DNA from 2 places in the Caproiciproducens sp. NJN-50 genome. Region 1 is predicted to be linked to the other one. Evidence: a T-box and tRNA genes for the amino acid it is inferred to sense, from the RefSeq annotation. Region 1 holds a T-box; the other holds one or more tRNA genes.
What was found. A T-box is a leader RNA that pairs with one kind of tRNA and senses whether it is charged. The one in region 1 lies ahead of tyrS (tyrosine--tRNA ligase), so its partner is inferred to be a tRNA-Tyr.
Positions count from the first base shown of each region.

Region 1 (9,008 bases):
CACAGCGGAAATGATCCAGGCCTGTGATATTATTATTGCCGTAGGCGGGGACGGAACGATTATCCACTGTGCCCGTAGCGCCGCGACTGCTCAAAAGCCGATTCTAGGCATCAATACCGGAAGGCTGGGCTATATTGCAGGACTGGAAACCAACGAGATGGACCGCCTGGAAAAGCTGACAAGCGGAGATTATACGATTGAAGACCGGATGATGCTGGAAGTCCGGGTCGATCAGGAGGAAAAATCCAAAATATTTACCGCTTTCAACGACGCCGTCATCGCGAGAGGAACGCTTTCGCGGATTCTCGATTTCAAAGTCCGGCTGGATGACACCAAAGTGTGCGATTACCGAGCCGACGGGCTGATTTTTTCCACGCCGACCGGTTCCACCGCGTACTCGCTTTCCGCAGGCGGTCCGATCATTGATCCTCAGATGAACTGTATTCTTCTTTCTCCCATCTGCCCTCATTCTCTGCTCAGCAGGCCGGTGGTTTTCGGGCCGGACGCAAAGCTGAGCGTTCGGGCACATTCTGATTATGAAAGCGAAATTATTCTTACGATCGACGGTGAAATCTTTTTAAAAATTCCGGACGGAACCCGAATCGAATTTTCCAGATCTTCCGGCACCGTTAAAATATTAAAGCTGAAGAATAATAATTTTTATGAGATTGTAACCGATAAACTTGGAGAGAGGAGAATCGGACCATGAAGGAACGACGGCACGCCAAAATACTGGAGCTGATTGGGAAATATTCCATTGATACACAGGAGGAACTGCTCCGCCGTCTGCGTGAAGAGGGGTATGAAGTGACTCAGGCGACCGTTTCCCGTGACATCAAGGAGCTTCGTCTGATCAAGACCCTGACCGCGAGCGGCAAATACAAATATACGGTGGGGCAGGACGAGACAAAGGATTACACCACAAAATTCTATTCTCTGTTTTCCGATTCCGCCCTTTCCGTCGACTACGCGCAGAATATGGTCGCGGTCAAGTGCCTGACCGGAATGGCAAATGCGGTGTGCGCCGCGATGGATGCTCTTCAATGGGAAAATATTGTGGGAACGCTGTCAGGCGACGACACGATTTTTATCTTGACCAGGGATGATAGTTCCGCGGAAAGGTTGTCTTCAGAACTGAAAAAATTTGTCAGGTGATTGCCATGCTGTCACAGCTTTATATCGAAAACATCGCCGTGATTGAAAAAGCACAGATCGATTTTGGCACCGGGTTCAACATCTTGACCGGTGAAACCGGCGCCGGCAAATCCATCATCATCGATTCCATCAATGCGGTTTTGGGGGAAAGAACGTCGCGGGAGCTGATTCGCACGGGCGCAAGCCGCGCTCTGGTTTCCGCGGTTTTTCAGCTTGAGAACGGCCGCGCCGCCGACAGGATTCGGGAGCTTGGCTATTCCGTGGAAGACGACGGGACCGTGATTGTCCAGCGGGAAATTTCCCCGGATGGCAAAACCTCCTGCAGGATCAATGCACGGCCTTCCACCGTTTCCGTACTGAAGGAAGTCGGGAGTCTGCTGATCAACATACACGGACAGCATGAGAGCTACGGTCTGCTGTCTCCGGAGCTGCATGTCGGCTATCTGGACAGCATGGGTTTGCCCGCTGACCTCTCTCTGCGCTATCGGGAGGCCTATCACTCCATGCTGGCCGCAAAAGCGGGGCTGGATTCCTGTCAAACAGACCAGGCCCAGAAGGCACGGCAGATCGACCTGCTGAACTATCAGATCGACGAGCTGGAATCTGCGGATCTTCATCCGGGCGAACAGGAAGAGCTGGATCGCCGGAAGAATCTGTACCGCAATTCCGAGCGGGTCGCGCAGGCGATTTCTCGGGCAAAAGCGGCGCTTGGCGGAGACGAGGAAACATTGGGGGCTGTTTCGGCCGTCTCAGAGGCTGCCGCCGCGCTGAACGATGCGGAACGGTTCCTCCCGGAGCTGCACGGCCTGGCGGAGCGCCTTCAATCCATCTCCTACGATCTGGACGACTGTGGAGAGGAAATGAGAGGCTTTTCCTCTCAACTGGAATATGATCCGTCGGAACTGGACGAAATTGAGACAAGACTGGACGCGATTTACCGTTTGGGCCTGAAATACGGCGGCTCGGTCGAGAAAATGCTTGAATACCTTGAAAAATGCCGGATGGAACTGGAGACAATCCGGCTTTCGGATGAAAACGCGGCGAAATTCAGGGCAAGCTATCAAAAGTTTCATTCGCAGGCAAGATCCCTCGCCGAGGAGATTTCTTGCTGGCGTGCCGGTGCGGCAAAGGTCTTTTCGGAAAAAGTAAAGGCGGAGCTTCAGTTCCTCAACATGCCGGACGTGACTTTTGAAATCCGGCAGGATTCTATTCCGATGGATGAAACCGGCTGCGACAGGATTGAATTCTATATTTCCACCAATGCGGGGGAACCGGCCAAGCCGATTGCGAAAGTGGCATCCGGCGGCGAGCTTTCGCGCATCATGCTGGCAATCAAGACGGTCCTTGCGGGCAGGGACGATATCGGGACCCTGATCTTCGACGAGGTGGACACGGGCGTCAGCGGCGGCGCGGCGCAGAAAGTCGGACTAAAATTGCGGGAAGTTTCCCAAAACCGCCAGGTCATCTGCGTGACGCATTTGGCGCAGATCGCCGCGCTGGCCGACACGCATTTTCTGATCCGCAAACAGGTCCGGGAAAACCGCACGTTCACACGGGTGGACCGTCTGGACCGGGAGGGAAGGCGGAAGGAGCTCGCCCGGATCATGGGCGGAGAGAATGTCACGCCGCTGATGCTTCAAAATGCGGAGGAAATGCTTCGGATGGCGGAAAGACGGCCGGAAGCTTGACAAGAGAACGGAATGCATCTATAATATTTTTCAACAGCTGAGAAGGGAAGAAGTACTCCGGAACAAACGCTCAGAGAGCCTGCGGTCGGTGCGAGTAGGCGCGGTTGCCGGATGAAATACATCCTGGAGCCGCCGGATTGAATTCGTCCAGTAGGTCCGGCCGTAAGGAACGCACGTTACAGCGTGTGGGTATGGTTTTGTACCCGTAAGGCCGCTTCCGTGAGGAAGCCGGTAAACTGAGGTGGTACCGCGGAATTTTCCGCCCTCTGCAAAAACTACTTTGCGGGGGGCTTTTTTATTGTTCCCTGACAAAATGGAGGATGATAGAATGGGTGTTTTTGAGACTTTGGAAGAGCGGGGCCTGATTGCGCAGACAACGGACCGGGAACGGGTCCGCCACCTGCTTAACGAGGAAAAGGCGACGTTTTATGTCGGATTCGACCCAACTGCGGACAGCCTGCATGTGGGGCATTATATTCCGATCATGGTGATGGCTCATCTGCAGCGGGCCGGCCATACGCCGATCGCGTTGTTCGGAGGCGGCACCGGCATGGTCGGCGACCCGACGGGGAAGACCGATATGAGGAAAATGCTGACGGAGGAGGAAATCGCGCACAATATCTCCTGCTTTCAGAAGCAGATGTCCAGGCTGATCGATTTTTCAGATGATAAGGCAATTATGGCCAACAACGCGGACTGGCTCTCCAATCTGAATTATATCAGCTTTCTCCGAGACATCGGCGTTTGCTTTTCCGTGAACCGCATGCTGGACGCCGAATGCTACAAGCAGAGGCTGGAGCGCGGCCTTTCTTTCTTTGAGATGAATTATATGATCATGCAGAGCTATGATTTTCTGGAGCTGTACCGGCGTTATGGCTGCAGATTGCAGCTTGGCGGAGACGACCAGTGGAGCAACATTATCGGCGGCGTGGAGCTGATCCGCAGGAAAGAAAATCAGGAAGCTTTCGGGATTACGGTTACCCTGCTGACCAACAGCGAGGGCAAAAAAATGGGCAAAACGGAAAAGGGAGCCGTGTGGCTCGACCCGAGAAAAACATCGCCGTTTGAGTTCTATCAGTACTGGCGAAACGTCGGGGATGCCGATGTTTTAAAATGCCTGAAAATTCTGACCTTCGTCCCGATGGATCAAATCAACGCGTTCTCCTCTCTGAGCGGCGAGCAGCTGAACCCCGCGAAAGAGCTTCTGGCCTTTGAAGTGACAAAGCAGATTCACGGAGAGGATGAGGCGGTGAAAGCCAGAGATGCGGCGCGGGCGCTTTTTGGGAGCGGCACGGATACGGAAAACATGCCGACCACGGAGCTGTCGCCCTCCGATTTTGCAGACGGAGCCATTGGGATCCTTGATCTTCTGGTCAAGGCAAATCTCGCGCCGTCGCGCGGTGAAGCCAAAAGGCTGGTCGTTCAGGGAGGCATCTCCGCCGACGGAAATAAGGTCTCCGATCCGGCTGCCATCTTTACGGAACAGGACTTTGACAGAAATGGGAAAGCCTGCCTGATTATTAAAAAGGGCAAAAAAGTATATCATAAAATTACGATTTTTCACTGACAATGGTAGGAAGGAACCCTGTTCTTCAACAGGGTTCCTTTTTAGCTATAAAGAATAATTTCTTCGCTGTTTTTGCATTTTTGCTTATGAAAGGCTGCAAAAACATGGAAAGAGGCCGAAATTCAGTCGAATTTTGTGCATTAGAATGAAATCGTTCTTTCAATTCAAAAATGATTGACACGGCTTTTGAAAAAGCATAATATAAATATATTATATTAGGACACACCTGACGAAAACCAAATACCATATGATGTGTTTGTTCCGGGAGGTATCTAAATGCCGTGCATGGGAAGAAACGATATGATTCAAATGCTGCATGACAATCATGTCGATTTTTTAAGTCTTCAGTTTACCGATATTCCTGGATCCTTTAAAAATGTCACGGTCACCGCCGATCAAATTGAAAAGGCCCTGAATAATCAATGCATGTTTGACGGTTCCTCCATGGAAGGCTTCGTCCGGATTCAGGAATCAGACATGTATTTGCAGCCCGATCCCGAAACCTTTCTGATTTATCCCTGGAGTACGCAAAGCGGCCGGGCCGCAAGGCTGATCTGTGAGATCATTGGGCCGGACGGCACTCCGTATCCGGGTGACCCGAGATGCGTACTGAAAAAGACTCTGAAGCGGGCTGCCGATCAGGGCTTTACTTTTTATATCGGCACGGAATGTGAATTTTATCTGTTTCAGACGGACGAACTGGGGCATCCTACCACCGAGACAAACGACACTGCCGGATATTTTGACCTCGGACCTGCGGATCAGGGAGAAAATGCCAGGCGCGACATCTGCCTGGACCTTGAGCAGATGGAATTCGAAATCGAGGCATCCCATCATGAGGCTGCCTATGGGCAGCATGAAATCGACTTCAAAGAAGCGGAAGCACTGACTGCCGCGGATCATTTTTTAACTTTCAAAATGGTGGTCAAATCCTGTGCAAATGAGAACGGGCTATATGCTACTTTTATGCCGAAACCTGTTTTTAGCCGCGCGGGATCGGGCATGTGCATCAACATTTCGCTTTTTCGCAATGGGCGGAATGCTTTTTATGACGCCTCCTCTGAAAATGGTCTGAGCCGTACCGCACTGAACTTCATAGCGGGTCTGCTCCTGCACATCAGAAGCATCTGCGCGGTCACAAATCCTCTGGTGAATTCTTATAAGCGCCTGATTCCCGGCGGCGAAGGGGCTCCCAGTCTGGTGGGCTGGTCTTTTCATCACAGGGGGACCCTGATTCGCGTCCCCTCGCCGCTCGGCCCCGACAGCCGCGTTGATCTGAGAAGTCCGGACCCCACCTGTAATCCGTATCTTTCTTTTGCGCTGCTTCTCTCCGCCGGTATGGATGGAATCGACCGCGACCTGCTTCCGCCTCCCTCTGTCGTTTCGATGCATTTGCCTGAGGCGATACCGGCGGATTCAGAGATGCTTCCAGCCGATCTGGGGGATGCGGTTCGGATGATGAAAGAAGATCCTTTTGTCAAAAAGGTTCTGGGCGATCTTGTTTTTCACAAGTATGTCGAAGCGAAAGAAGAGGAGTGGCGTCAATACTCCACCGCTGTGACTGACTGGGAACTGCACCGCTATTTGGACCGGCTTTAAAAACCAGCGTCTTATCCTTCCCTTCGGAGTTGTTAATTATGAGCAGCATTGTCGTAGCAAATTCAAATCCGGAATACGCTAAAAAAATAACGGCGGTTCTTCGGTCAAGCGGCTTATATGTCAGCACCGTCTGCACAACCGGCGCTCAAGTGATGGATTTTACCAGCAAACATTACCACGGCGGAATTGTGGTGTGCAGCGTAAAACTGCGGGACATGGCTGCCGTCAATCTTCCACGGATGGTCGGTTCCGCCTATGATTTCCTCTTTTTAGTCAGTTCTCAGCTCGCCTCCATGTGCGAATCGCTGGAACAGGCAACTCTGATGCTCCCGATCAGCAGAATGGACCTGATTTCCACGGTGAATATGTTTTTGAATTTGGCCGATTACACCTCACTTACAATCAAAAAAAAGCTGGCCTCAGAAAATTTAGATGAAAAACAATCCATTAAAAATGCAAAGGATTTACTGATGAAACGGAACAACTTTACGGAACCGCAGGCGCATCGATTTATTCAGAAAAAAAGTATGGATAAAGGAAAAAAGATGGCGGAGGCAGCCTTGATCATTCTGAATTCCTGAGGAGGGCCTGAAATGAAATTCACGAAAATGCAGGGGATCGGCAACGATTATATTTATGTGGACTGTTTTCACGAAGCCGTTGAACATCCGTCTGAGCTTGCCGTCAAACTGAGCGACCGCCATTTCGGCATCGGTTCTGACGGCATCATTCTGATTGAACCGTCTGAGCTTGCCGACTGTAAAATGGATATGTATAATGCGGACGGCTCCAGGGGAAAGATGTGCGGCAACGGAATCCGGTGCGTCGGAAAATATGTCTATGAACGCGGCATCATCCAGAAAGAAATTCTGAAAGTTGAAACCCTCAGCGGTGTCAAAACCCTGCGCCTCGACGTTAGGAACGGCCGGGTGGCATCGGTGGAAGTGAACATGGGGACGCCGATCCGGAAAGCGTCCGAAATTCCCGTCGTTTTTTCCAAAGAAGCGGTCCTGAACGAGCCGCTGTCCGTCGGCGGCCGGGAATACCGGATCACATGCGTTTCCATGGGGAACCCCCACTGCGTTGTGTTCGTTGAGGATGTAAACGCTTTGAAGCTGGAGGAAATCGGGCCGCTGTTTGAACATCATCCGATCTTTCCAGACCGCGTCAATACGGAATTTGTTCAGATCCTGGGAAAGGATGAATTAAAAATGCGTGTTTGGGAGCGGGGTTCCGGCGAAACGCTTGCCTGCGGAACCGGCGCCTGTGCTGCGGCCTGTGCTGCGGCGTGGAACCGGAAAACCGGGCGGCAGGTGAAAATACATCTGAGAGGCGGGGACCTTTCCATCCGCTGGGGCGAAGAAACAGATGAAATTTTCTTAAAGGGACCTGCGGAATTTGTCTTTGACGGCGTGGTGAAAATCTGATATAATATACATTTGGAATGAATACTTCTGAATTGTCGGGGAAAGGAATGGCTGAATTTGCTTAAAATCAATGAGAATTTTGTGAAGCTGCCCGCAAGTTATCTGTTTGTTGATATTGCGAAAAAGGTAGAAGCGTTTTCACAGCAACATCCTGAAAAAGAAGTCCTTCGGCTTGGAATAGGAGATGTGACAAGGCCTCTGCCAAAAGCAATTGTCGATGCCATGAAAAACGCCGCACAGGAAATGGGGGATACTTCAACTTTTCGCGGATATGGTCCTGAGGCTGGATATTTATTCTTAAGAGATGCAATTTCCCAAAATGATTATCAGAGCAGGGGCGCCGAGATCGGATCGGATGAAATCTTTGTCAGCGACGGCGCAAAATGCGATACTGGAAATATTGGCGATATCTTCGACCGGGAAAATACCGTGGCGGTCTGCGACCCAGTGTATCCGGTCTATGTTGATACGAACGTGATGGCCGGACGGGCAGGGGACTATTCACCAATAGCCGGATGGAGCAAAATCGTCTATATGCCCTGCAGAAAAGAAAACGGCTTTCTTCCGGAATTGCCGGAACAGCCGGCGGATATGATCTACCTCTGTTTTCCCAATAACCCCACCGGCATGGGGATCCATAAAGCGGAGCTGAAAAAATGGGTGGATTACGCCTTGGAGCATCACTCCGTCATTCTTTACGACGCGGCGTATGAGGCGTTTATTACAGACCCTGAAATGCCGCACAGCATCTATGAAATAGATGGGGCGAAACGGTGCGCAATCGAATTCCGCAGTTTTTCCAAGACGGCCGGTTTTACCGGAGTCCGCTGCGCGTTCACGGTCATTCCCAAAGAACTTTTGGTCAACGGTGTCTCTCTGAACGCCCTGTGGGCACGCCGCCAATCCACAAAAATGAACGGCGTTTCCTACGTTGTCCAGCGCGGCGCGGAGGCGGTCTATTCCGAAGAAGGGCATCGGGGAATCCGCGAAAATATCGCCTATTATCAAAGCAATGCGAAAATCATCCTGGATGGTCTTGCTCAGGCCGGATTCGAAGTTTACGGAGGAACCAATTCTCCCTACATCTGGCTGAAAACACCGAAAGGCTTTTCCTCCTGGGAGTTTTTTGATCTTCTCCTTTCCAGAACAGGGGTCGTCGGGACGCCGGGTTCCGGGTTTGGACAGGCGGGCGAGGGCTACTTCCGTCTTACCAGCTTCAACACCACGGAAAACACACAGAAAGCGGTTCAACGCATCGTTGAATCTTTTTCCGCATCCTGAATTTTTAAGAAATTGATATAAAACAGAGATTTAGAATGGTTGGTGATGGAATGAAAGCACTGCTGACGCTGGAAAACGGCATGACTTTTGAAGGGACAGGCTTCGGAGACGAACACGATACCCTCTGCGAGGTCGTTTTTAACAGCGCAATGTGCGGCTACTCGGAGCTTCTCACGGACCCATCCTACGCGGGGCAAGGCGTTGTGATGGCATATCCGCTGATTGGAAATTACGGAATCTGCTACGACGACATGGAATCGACAAGGCCGTGGGTCTCCGCCTACATTGTTC
Region 1 is NZ_CP035283.1:1,654,928-1,663,935, reverse strand. It holds gene EQM14_RS08000 (NAD(+)/NADH kinase) at 1-709, shown strand, start outside; gene EQM14_RS07995 (arginine repressor) at 706-1,155, shown strand; gene recN (DNA repair protein RecN) at 1,161-2,843, shown strand; T-box leader at 2,874-3,113, shown strand; gene tyrS (tyrosine--tRNA ligase) at 3,172-4,410, shown strand; gene glnA (type I glutamate--ammonia ligase) at 4,687-6,009, shown strand; gene EQM14_RS07975 (ANTAR domain-containing response regulator) at 6,048-6,590, shown strand; gene dapF (diaminopimelate epimerase) at 6,603-7,436, shown strand; gene EQM14_RS07965 (LL-diaminopimelate aminotransferase) at 7,494-8,717, shown strand; gene EQM14_RS07960 (carbamoyl phosphate synthase small subunit) at 8,768-9,008, shown strand, end outside.

Region 2 (9,008 bases), 1.3 Mb from region 1:
CCGTCTTCTTCCATCCGGGCCGCGGCAAAGTCCGAAAACCGATCCAGCTGCTCAAACGTGCAGTGAAAGCCGCCCATTTCAATCGCTGTGCACCTTCCGCTGAGATGGACGCGCTCTTTTAAGCATTCGCCGATTGTTTTACTGATAAGTTCCATCGTTCTCACCTGCGGAATCGTGAATTCAAGCAAAACGGACCGTCTTCGAAGGGTCCGTCTCCATCGACAACAGTCCGTTTTGCCGCTTCACTAATCTCTACTTCTTATGTTCATCTTTCCAGACATACAGAGAACCCTTTTCCAACATATCCCTGACCTGCCCGTCATCGTATCCCAGTTCTTTCAGGATCTCCGGCCCCTGCTCGCCGATCATCGGCCCCGGCCTGTAATCCGGGACGCCCATTTCCTGGAACTTGACCGGCAGCCTGACCAGTCTTCTGATATGGCCGTTCGGGTATTTCATGTCGTAGAAGCAGTTGTTTGCCTCGGCCTGCTTGTCGTTCCTGATTTCCACCCAGTTCTGGGCAACGGAGAACGGAACGTCGGCCGCCACCAGAATTTCTTTCCACTCCTCGACGGTTTTCTTGCTGAACGCATCCATGACAATATCGTAAACCTCGGAAGTGAGGCCCTTCTCCTGGCAGGTCAGAATCGGGAAATAGTTCTCGCTGCCCACAAGATCCTCCCTGCCGACAGCCGTGATAAACGCCTTGTAGTATGTATTGTAATCCGGCATGCAGGTCTGAATGAAACGGTCGTCCTTGGTCCTCCACGCCGCATTGAAGGGGTTGGCGGATTTCCTGACGTCGATCGGGTACTGCTGCGCGATGCCTTCGTAATTGGAGGCCTCAACCATCATGCCCATGTTATAGATCGAGCTTTCAAAAAGGGATGTTTCAACCTTTTCTCCGACTCCTTTGATTTTTGCCTGATACAGAGCCGCCAGGATCCCGGCCGCCAGGTTCATACCGACATTGTGGTCGCCGAGCCCGGGGACAACGTTCATCGGGACGGTGCCTTTCTGGCGAAGCGAATCGAGATATCCGCCCCTGGCGAAAAACGCCGTGAAATCGAACCCCGGAAGGTTCCTGTCCGGGCCGTATTCGCCGTATCCGGTGCAGATGGCGTAAACCAGCTTCGGATACCTGCCCTTCAGGCTGTCATAGTCCAGTCCCAGCTTCTGGAGGGCCTGGACTCTCCAGTTGGTGATCAGGACATCGGCCGTGTCAAGGAGCTTGAAAAAAGCCTCTTTGCCGGCGGGGTCCTTCATATTGAGAGAGATGCAGCGTTTGTTGCCGTTCTCAAGGTCCCACGTGGTGTTCTCAACCATGTCGAGCGGCCTGCCCTCGGACGGCGCCGTATATCTGAGCGGGTCCCCTTTCGCCGCTTCAATCTTGACGACGTCGGCGCCGAGATCTGCCATAAACCGTCCGGCGGCCGCCGCCGCGATAAAATTCGCCAGTTCGACGACCCGGACTCCTTCCAACGGTTTGCTCATATTGATCTATCTCCTTGTATCATAAATGTAGCTTTCAATCAGTTTTTCTTGTATTCCGCGTCGATTTTCCCATTCTTCGTCATAATCATGTGGACAACAAACGGGACAACGACAACGATAATCGTCAGATAGCCAAGATATCCGTATCCCGTGTTGACGAGAGGAATCAGACCGAACTGCGCGATCGCAAAGGTCAGCAGCGTGAAAATCACCGCGATGATAATGGTGCGCTTCATCAGATTTTGCTTGGACACTTCCGGCGAGGCGTCTTTCCTGTTCCAGGCGTTGACATAGCGCGCAATCACGCCCGCGATCATATTGACGGCAGTCGACACCGCGCCGAGAATGATCAGGATCGAGATGACCGGGGTGAGGAACGAGGCGCCGACGCCCGTCTGGACCATCAGCAGGGTCGGAACCTGAGCGGTTTTCAGATCCGGGTTGTTGACAATGGCAATCAGGCCGACCGTGCACATGAAAATGATGAAGGCATTGACGATAAAGCCGTAAACCATTGATTTCTTGGCTTCCTTCTCGTCTTTAAACGGCTCGGCATGCTGCATCAGAAGGCCGATCGACGCCAGCTGGAAAGCTGCGTACACGAAGCACCTCCAAAACGCCGGGCCCGCCGGTGCGGGAGCGGCGGCCATCTGGCCGATGTTGGCCGAGATCGTTCCCCACTGCGCAAAGATGTTGGGAACATAGACCAGCAGCAGGCCCGCGATGATCACGACCGAAACGGTGGAAGCCGCCGCCCGGACAAGGTCGGTCCCATAAATAGTCAGTACGAAAATAATCAGGCCGATGATCACGGTGCAGACAATGTACGGAATGCCGGTCAGCGCGTGCAGCGTCGCGCCGCCCGTCGCAAAGGCCACCGACGGGGCCAGGCAGATGGTGAACAGGTAAACGAGCTCGTACAGGTTCGAAAAAATCGGTCTGGCTTTTTCTCCGAAATCGCCGTAAAACTTATCGGTAAAAGTACGATAATCATAGGTCTCGTGCCTCTTGGCATAGCGAAGGCCGTACCACTGGAAGAACGCGCCGAAAGCCTGTGCGAGAACCGGTGTAATCAGTGCCCAAATTCCAAATTTGACAAAGTAAGAATACAGCTGGGCGCCCGAGGCAAAGCCTCCGCCGAACTGCGTGGTAAACCAGACAAACGCTACGCCAATCGCGACCGGCATCTTATTTTTATTGATCATGGCAATTCTACTCCTTTTGTTAATTCTACCCCATTCATCATTTTGAAAGCCGACGTAATCATTGAGGACGCGTTTTCAGCCCATTTCCTTGAATGCCTGAAGCATGGTGCCGGCCTGTTCATAGTTCACCATCTGGCAGTCGACTTCGATGTTCACATTTCTGAGGCCGGCGGCGTCGCAGGCCCGCTTGATCGGAACATAATCGAACTCTTCCGGATCGCAGAACTTCGTCATCAGGACAATCACACCTGCCGCGTTGTGTTTTTGGGCCAGATCGACAATGAAACCAACTCGCTTTTTGTCCCTGTCATACAGCACGCTACAGTTGTCCATATCGGCAAACTTCTGCGCGAGCGCATCCAGCGGATTCGGCTTCTCCGGCACGTCCGTGCGGTACTGTCTCGACTCCTGGGCAACATCGTCCGCAACGATCTTGATCCCGTTCTTGTCGAAAATCTCCAGAAGGCCGGGGGAATCGGCGAGGATGCCGCTCGTCACCACGCGGACTTTGCCTTCGTCCGCAGGGGCTTTCTTCAGCTCCGCCGTCAGCTGCCTGACCAACGCCGTGTGTTCTTCCTTCAGCATGAACCAGGCGCTCTTAAAGACATCGCTCCTCTGGACCGCGGTGATCGCATGGTCCGCAGCCGTTTCCGCAAACTCGCGCATCGCCGCATTGTGTTCGTTGTAGATCCGGTTGGACTCCGCGAGCAAAATTTCGGAAAACTTGGCGCCGGTCGCAATCTCGAGATCACTGATGACCTTCTCATAGCTCGCCTTCGTGAATTTGACGCCGTAATCCGGTTTTCTGTTCTGCGGATAGGTCATGGGGATGAACGGAATGCCGGGGACGGCATATTTCCAATTCTGGCCCAGGCTTTTGAGAGAGTCGCACAGCGAGGGAATGACGATCGCGGAAATCCCCTCAAATTTTCCCGTGATCCCAAGCTCAAGCACCGTCTGCATAATGGAGCAGATGAACGCGGGATAATATTTCTTGGCCTCATGGACCTCCATCTCCGCGCCCCACACGCCCATCGGGACAAGGCCCATGGAATGGATGATCTCCTCCGGGGTGTAGACCGGCGCGCAAGCGACGACTTTCCTGCCCTGCGCAAGGTACTTGCCGAGCTGCTTTCTCGGAGACGCAGCAATTTCATGAAACTGAGCCAATAATTCATCGATTGCCATCTGAACGGCCTCCTTTGTTTGCTTCCATAATTTCCATCAGGCCCTGAACGCGCGTGTCGTACTGCGCCTCGGAGAAATTCCGCGGATCGGCCTGATCGCCGTCAAAGCTGACCACCGGGATGTCACAGGCCCTGCCGATCTGCCGGCTCATTTCCGCCATGAACCCGGACCAAAGCTTGCAGGAGCGGTTTGTATGCACCAGAAGGCCTTCCACGTGATTGTCTTTGCAGAGTTTGATCCTTTTATCCCTGGAAAGTTCAAGATTCATTGCATTCGGGACTCTCGCATAGGCGCGGCACATGCCGTCGAAATCGTCATAGATGAACCCGAACGCATCCGCGTAGATGGTGGTTACCATGTTGATGCCTCTGCTCTTTAGGCCTGTCGAGGTAACCCTCAGCCACGGCCAGCAGGCAATCCCTTCGAACATGATGCGGTACTTTTCTTCGCCGTGATAGGTCGAGTCGCCTTTTTCATGGTTGTCTTCGTATTCTTTCAAAAGAGTTTCCATCGCTTCCGCTGCTTCCTTTTTGCCGCGCGCGGTCACCATGACCGCCATGTGGTTCAAAAGATCGAAGCCGTTGAACGGCGAAGGAAGATACTTGGCGCAGGAGGTCGCCGCCAGCCAGGCGCGGCTGGAGCGCCCGGAAATCTCCATGACCTCCTTATACCGTTCGTCGCTCCACTTTTTGCCCGTAATCTTCTCCAGCTGATGGATCGCACCCCAGAACTGGGCTCTTATGTACTCGGTCTCCGCGTCGGACACCTCATAATCGGGGTTGAACGGGATATCGATCATGATCATGGGGATATCCAGTTCCCTGGCAATATTCTCATACCATTTGATCATGCAGTTGCAGATGTTGTTGCAGCAAAGGACGAAGTCCGGCATCGGCATGTTCTGCTCCGGCGCGTCCTTCAGTTTCATGTACGCAAGGGAAACCCTTGCGTAAGCGCAGAGGTCGTTGGAATAACCGTCCCCCTCGCTCTCGCTGCACATCCGCTCGCCGCCGCCTCTCGCGGCGATGGCTGCGGCCTGATTTTCCGGATAGCAGACGGAGAGGCCCAGGGTTTCCGGTATCTCCACGGGGAAGTTGCTTGCACACCACCCGACCATCTCGCCCCGCGCCTTCGCCTCCATGCAGTCGCTGTAAGCCTTGGCCGCAATCTGACCCAATTTGTACTTTGCCGAATTCGGGTCCGGCGCAGGTCTTTTCTTCTTAACTTCTTCACCCATCAATGAAAACCTCCTTCATAAATTGTCGTTTTGAACTTTATCATAAGCATACAGCGCCGCGCCAAGAGCGCCCATGAGCTGGGCATGTTCGCTGTACACTATTCTGACCCCCAGTTCCTTTTCCATGGCATTCCGAACGCCTGCATTTCTCGCCACTCCGCCGCTCATGCAAACCTGCTCGCGCACTCCCACCCTTTTGACCAGAGAGGCAACGCGCGCGGCAACCGACTGACAGATCCCGGCCACCAGGTCCGGAATCCGGACGCCCGACGCAAGCTGAGAGATGACTTCCGACTCCGCAAACACCGTGCAGGTGCTGGATATATTCGCCGGATGAACCGCCCTGGCCGCTTCCACCTCAAGCTGTGAAATATCAAGATGGAGGATATTGGCCATGACGTCCAGGAACCTTCCGGTTCCCGCCGCGCATTTATCGTTCATGACAAAGTTGGCCATGCGCCCCTCCTCGTTCAGCGACAACACCTTCGCATCCTGTCCGCCGATGTCGATCACCGTTCTGACATCGCCGAATTCGCGATGAACGCCTACGGCGTGGCAGGTCAGCTCGCTCAGCTGCAGGTCGGCGCCCGCGAAGGTTTTTCTTCCGTACCCCGTGGCGACCGTGAACCGAATCTCTTCCCGTCTGACTCCGCTCTCCCGAAGCGCATTCTCCATGGCGCGGGAAACACCGTCCGTGCCCACTGTGGCAACCACAATGGAGGAAGAAACGATATCTTTCCCGTCCTTTAAAATGACCGCCTTTGCAGTGGTCGATCCAATATCAACGCCCAATGTAAACATAAAAATTCCTCACCTGCTATCGTTCGCCCGATATTGTTATTTTTTTGACATATCAGGGCGCAGAATGGCATACATGTCGATAAGTATACTTGTATACATATTATCTGCTAATTATCCCATTTCGATTTGAAGGTGTTACCTTCGTTAGCCATACATGTCGATAAGTATACATGTCTACAAGTTTGTTTTGCAAATCTATTGTACCAATAGATGCTCCCGATGTAAATAGCCATTTTGGATAGAATATGCCGATTATAACTGTTCATTTTCCATAAATCGCATCCTATATTTGGATTATAAAAAGGCATTTTGACCGATAAATCCGGAATTGAAGGCCGTTCTGCACGGAATTTCCCCTGTGGTCCGCACACAGCCGGTCCATGAGTAAGCCGAAACATATTTTCCCTATTCCATTTTTTCTTTTCATATAGTAAACTAAGGAAAGGGAATAGGATCTTATTTTAAGAGAGCGGGATAATTAGATGAATGAAAATATAAAGCCAAGAAACGTTCAGCCCTATACTGCGGATGAAGTGTACAAAAAAATACGAAGGAGCATCATCAAGCTGCAGTTGGAACCGGGGCAGATGATCAGTGAGAACCAGATGTCTCAGAAATACAATGTCTCCCGTTCCGTGATCCGGAGCGCTTTTGTCCGCCTTCAGCAAATACGGTTTATTGAAATCTATCCTCAGCGCGGGACATATGTCAGCCTGATTGATCTGAATCATATCTCCGATCTTCTCATGCTGCGCACCGCGGTGGAAAAAGAAGTTATTTACGAGATGTTCACCTCTCTGAAAAAGAAGGATCGGGCCGCCCTTGTGAATGCTTTGGAATCGAATCTGGCCGAGCAGGAAAAATGCCGCAATGAACCGGATTACAACGGGAAATTTCCGTGGATCGACTCGGATTTCCATAAAACGATGATCGACAGCGTCGGCCGGTATTCCCTCGTCGAGATGCTGGCCGACGACATGCTTCATATCGCGAGATGGAGGAACTTCGATGTTGCGTTCGATCACAGAATTCCGGCGCTGATCGATCAGCACCGCGCGATCGTCGAAGCGATCAAGGCGGAAAATATGCTGCTGGCACAGAAAAAGATGGCGGATCATCTCGAAACGATATCAAATATAGCCGACAGGGCCAAAGCGAAGTTTCCAAGCTATTTTAAATAGCCTTTAGAGCGCCTGGAAGAACCCGGATAACGCCGCCTCTGCGGCCTTCCGAATCCATCCTTTCTGCATAAAAAATCAGGCAAGCCCAAAAGGGCCTGTCTGATTTTTGGTGGAGGAGGATGGAATGGGAAAAAGCAAAACCACCGTCACGTTTGCTGCTGTTATCGGAATTCTATACCACGGTAAAAGTCCACGGCCTAAAAACGTGCCGCCGGCACGTTTTCTTTACGGCCTTCCGAATCTATCCTTTCTGCATAAAAAATCAGGCAAGCCAAAAGGGCCTGTCTGATTTTTGGTGGAGGAGGATGGAATGGGAAAAAGCAAAACCACCGTCACGCTTGCTGTTGTTATCGGAATTCTATACCACGGTAAAAGTCCACGGCCTAAAAACGTGCCGCCGGCACGTTTTCTTTACGGCCTTCCGAATCCATCCTTTCTGCATAAAAAATCAGGCAAGCCCAAAAGGGCCTGTCTGATTTTTGGTGGAGGAGGATGGAATGGGAAAAAGCAAAACCATCGTCACGTTTGCTGCTGTTATCGGAATTCTATACCACGGTAAAAGTCCACGGCCTAAAAACGTGCCGCCGGCACGTTTTCTTTACGGCCTTCCGAATCCATCCTTTCTGCATAAAAAATCAGGCAAGCCAAAAGGGCCTGTCTGATTTTTGGTGGAGGAGGATGGATTCGGACCATCGAAGCCGTAAAGCAACAGATTTACAGTCTGCCCCATTTGACCGCTCTGGAACTCCTCCGTATATGGAGCCTTGTTGGAAAGCAAAGCTCCTTTTGAACTGGAGCTGGCAGACGGATTTGAACCCCCGACCTGCTGATTACAAATCAGCTGCTCTACCAACTGAGCTACGCCAGCACATGTATTCTTGGATATGATTTTTTACAGCGCTTGAATACTATAACATTTTACCGTGTCTTTGTCAAGATATTTCGTCAGAAAACCGCGTATCTTAAATATAGATAAAACAGCTCAAAAATCAGTAACAATAATCGTTATTGTTACTATTGATTTCTCTCAAACTCTATTCTATAGTATTAATAGAAAATAAAAAGGAGGCACAAGGTATGAAAGAAAAAGATATTAGGAATCTGAACGTTGAGAGCGATCCGTTCGATCCATCCAACGAGCCGCAGGGCTGGTGCTCTCCGGAGTTCCCTTCAGGTTGTCTGCTTGACACCGACTTGGAATAAACGAACACGGCGATAGAGAAATAATTTTTATCGATTTATAGAAAGTCTGCGGCGCCGCCGGCAAAAGCCGGTTGCGCCGCAGATTTTCTTATTTTTATCGCTTATATCTTTACCAGTTCATAATCCCGGTTTCCGAGTCCCAGCTTGACCGCGTGGTCGATCAGAACATTCCAGTCCGTTGTTGGGTGAACATCGGCAAAATGGTCTTGATGGACCTTTTCGCTTTTCTCCAGCAGACTGCCGGGCAGGGCCGGCTGCCGGTTGACGGCCCTGGCGCACGCGAGATCAAGCGCGACCGGATCAAAAGACGCAAACATCCCTACGTCCGGCACGATCGGGATATCGTTTTCCGCATGGCAGTCGCAGTACGGAGAGACATCGACCACCAGACTGACGTGGAACTGAGGGCGGTCATGCAGCACCGCGTAGGAATACTCGGCTATTTTTTTGTCCAGAATATCATTGGATTCGTCGGAGGCAGGCAAGACAGCATCCATGGGGCAAACGCCGATGCATCTTCCGCAGCCGACGCATAAGTCATGGTTAACGGAAGCCTTTCGGTTTTCGATGGAAATGGCGCCGTGGGCGCAGTTTTTCCTGCACGATCCGCAGCCGACACACGCCTCCTGATCCACATGGGGCTTTCCGCTGCTGTGCATTTCCATTTTTCCTGCGCGCGACCCGCAGCCCATACCGATG
Region 2 is NZ_CP035283.1:380,499-389,506, reverse strand. It holds gene EQM14_RS02000 (class I adenylate-forming enzyme family protein) at 1-155, opposite strand, end outside; gene EQM14_RS01995 (CaiB/BaiF CoA transferase family protein) at 253-1,494, opposite strand; gene EQM14_RS01990 (YkvI family membrane protein) at 1,533-2,699, opposite strand; gene EQM14_RS01985 (2-hydroxyacyl-CoA dehydratase subunit D) at 2,775-3,887, opposite strand; gene EQM14_RS01980 (2-hydroxyacyl-CoA dehydratase subunit D) at 3,874-5,124, opposite strand; gene EQM14_RS01975 (acyl-CoA dehydratase activase) at 5,140-5,925, opposite strand; gene EQM14_RS01970 (GntR family transcriptional regulator) at 6,408-7,106, shown strand; gene EQM14_RS16235 (hypothetical protein) at 7,231-7,395, shown strand; gene EQM14_RS16230 (hypothetical protein) at 7,604-7,768, shown strand; tRNA gene EQM14_RS01965 (tRNA-Tyr) at 7,773-7,858, opposite strand; tRNA gene EQM14_RS01960 (tRNA-Thr) at 7,899-7,974, opposite strand; gene EQM14_RS16815 (hypothetical protein) at 8,184-8,309, shown strand; gene EQM14_RS01955 (DUF362 domain-containing protein) at 8,411-9,008, opposite strand, start outside.
Region 2: it has a tRNA-Tyr gene. The T-box ahead of tyrS (tyrosine--tRNA ligase) is inferred to sense a tRNA for this amino acid. The anticodon was not compared.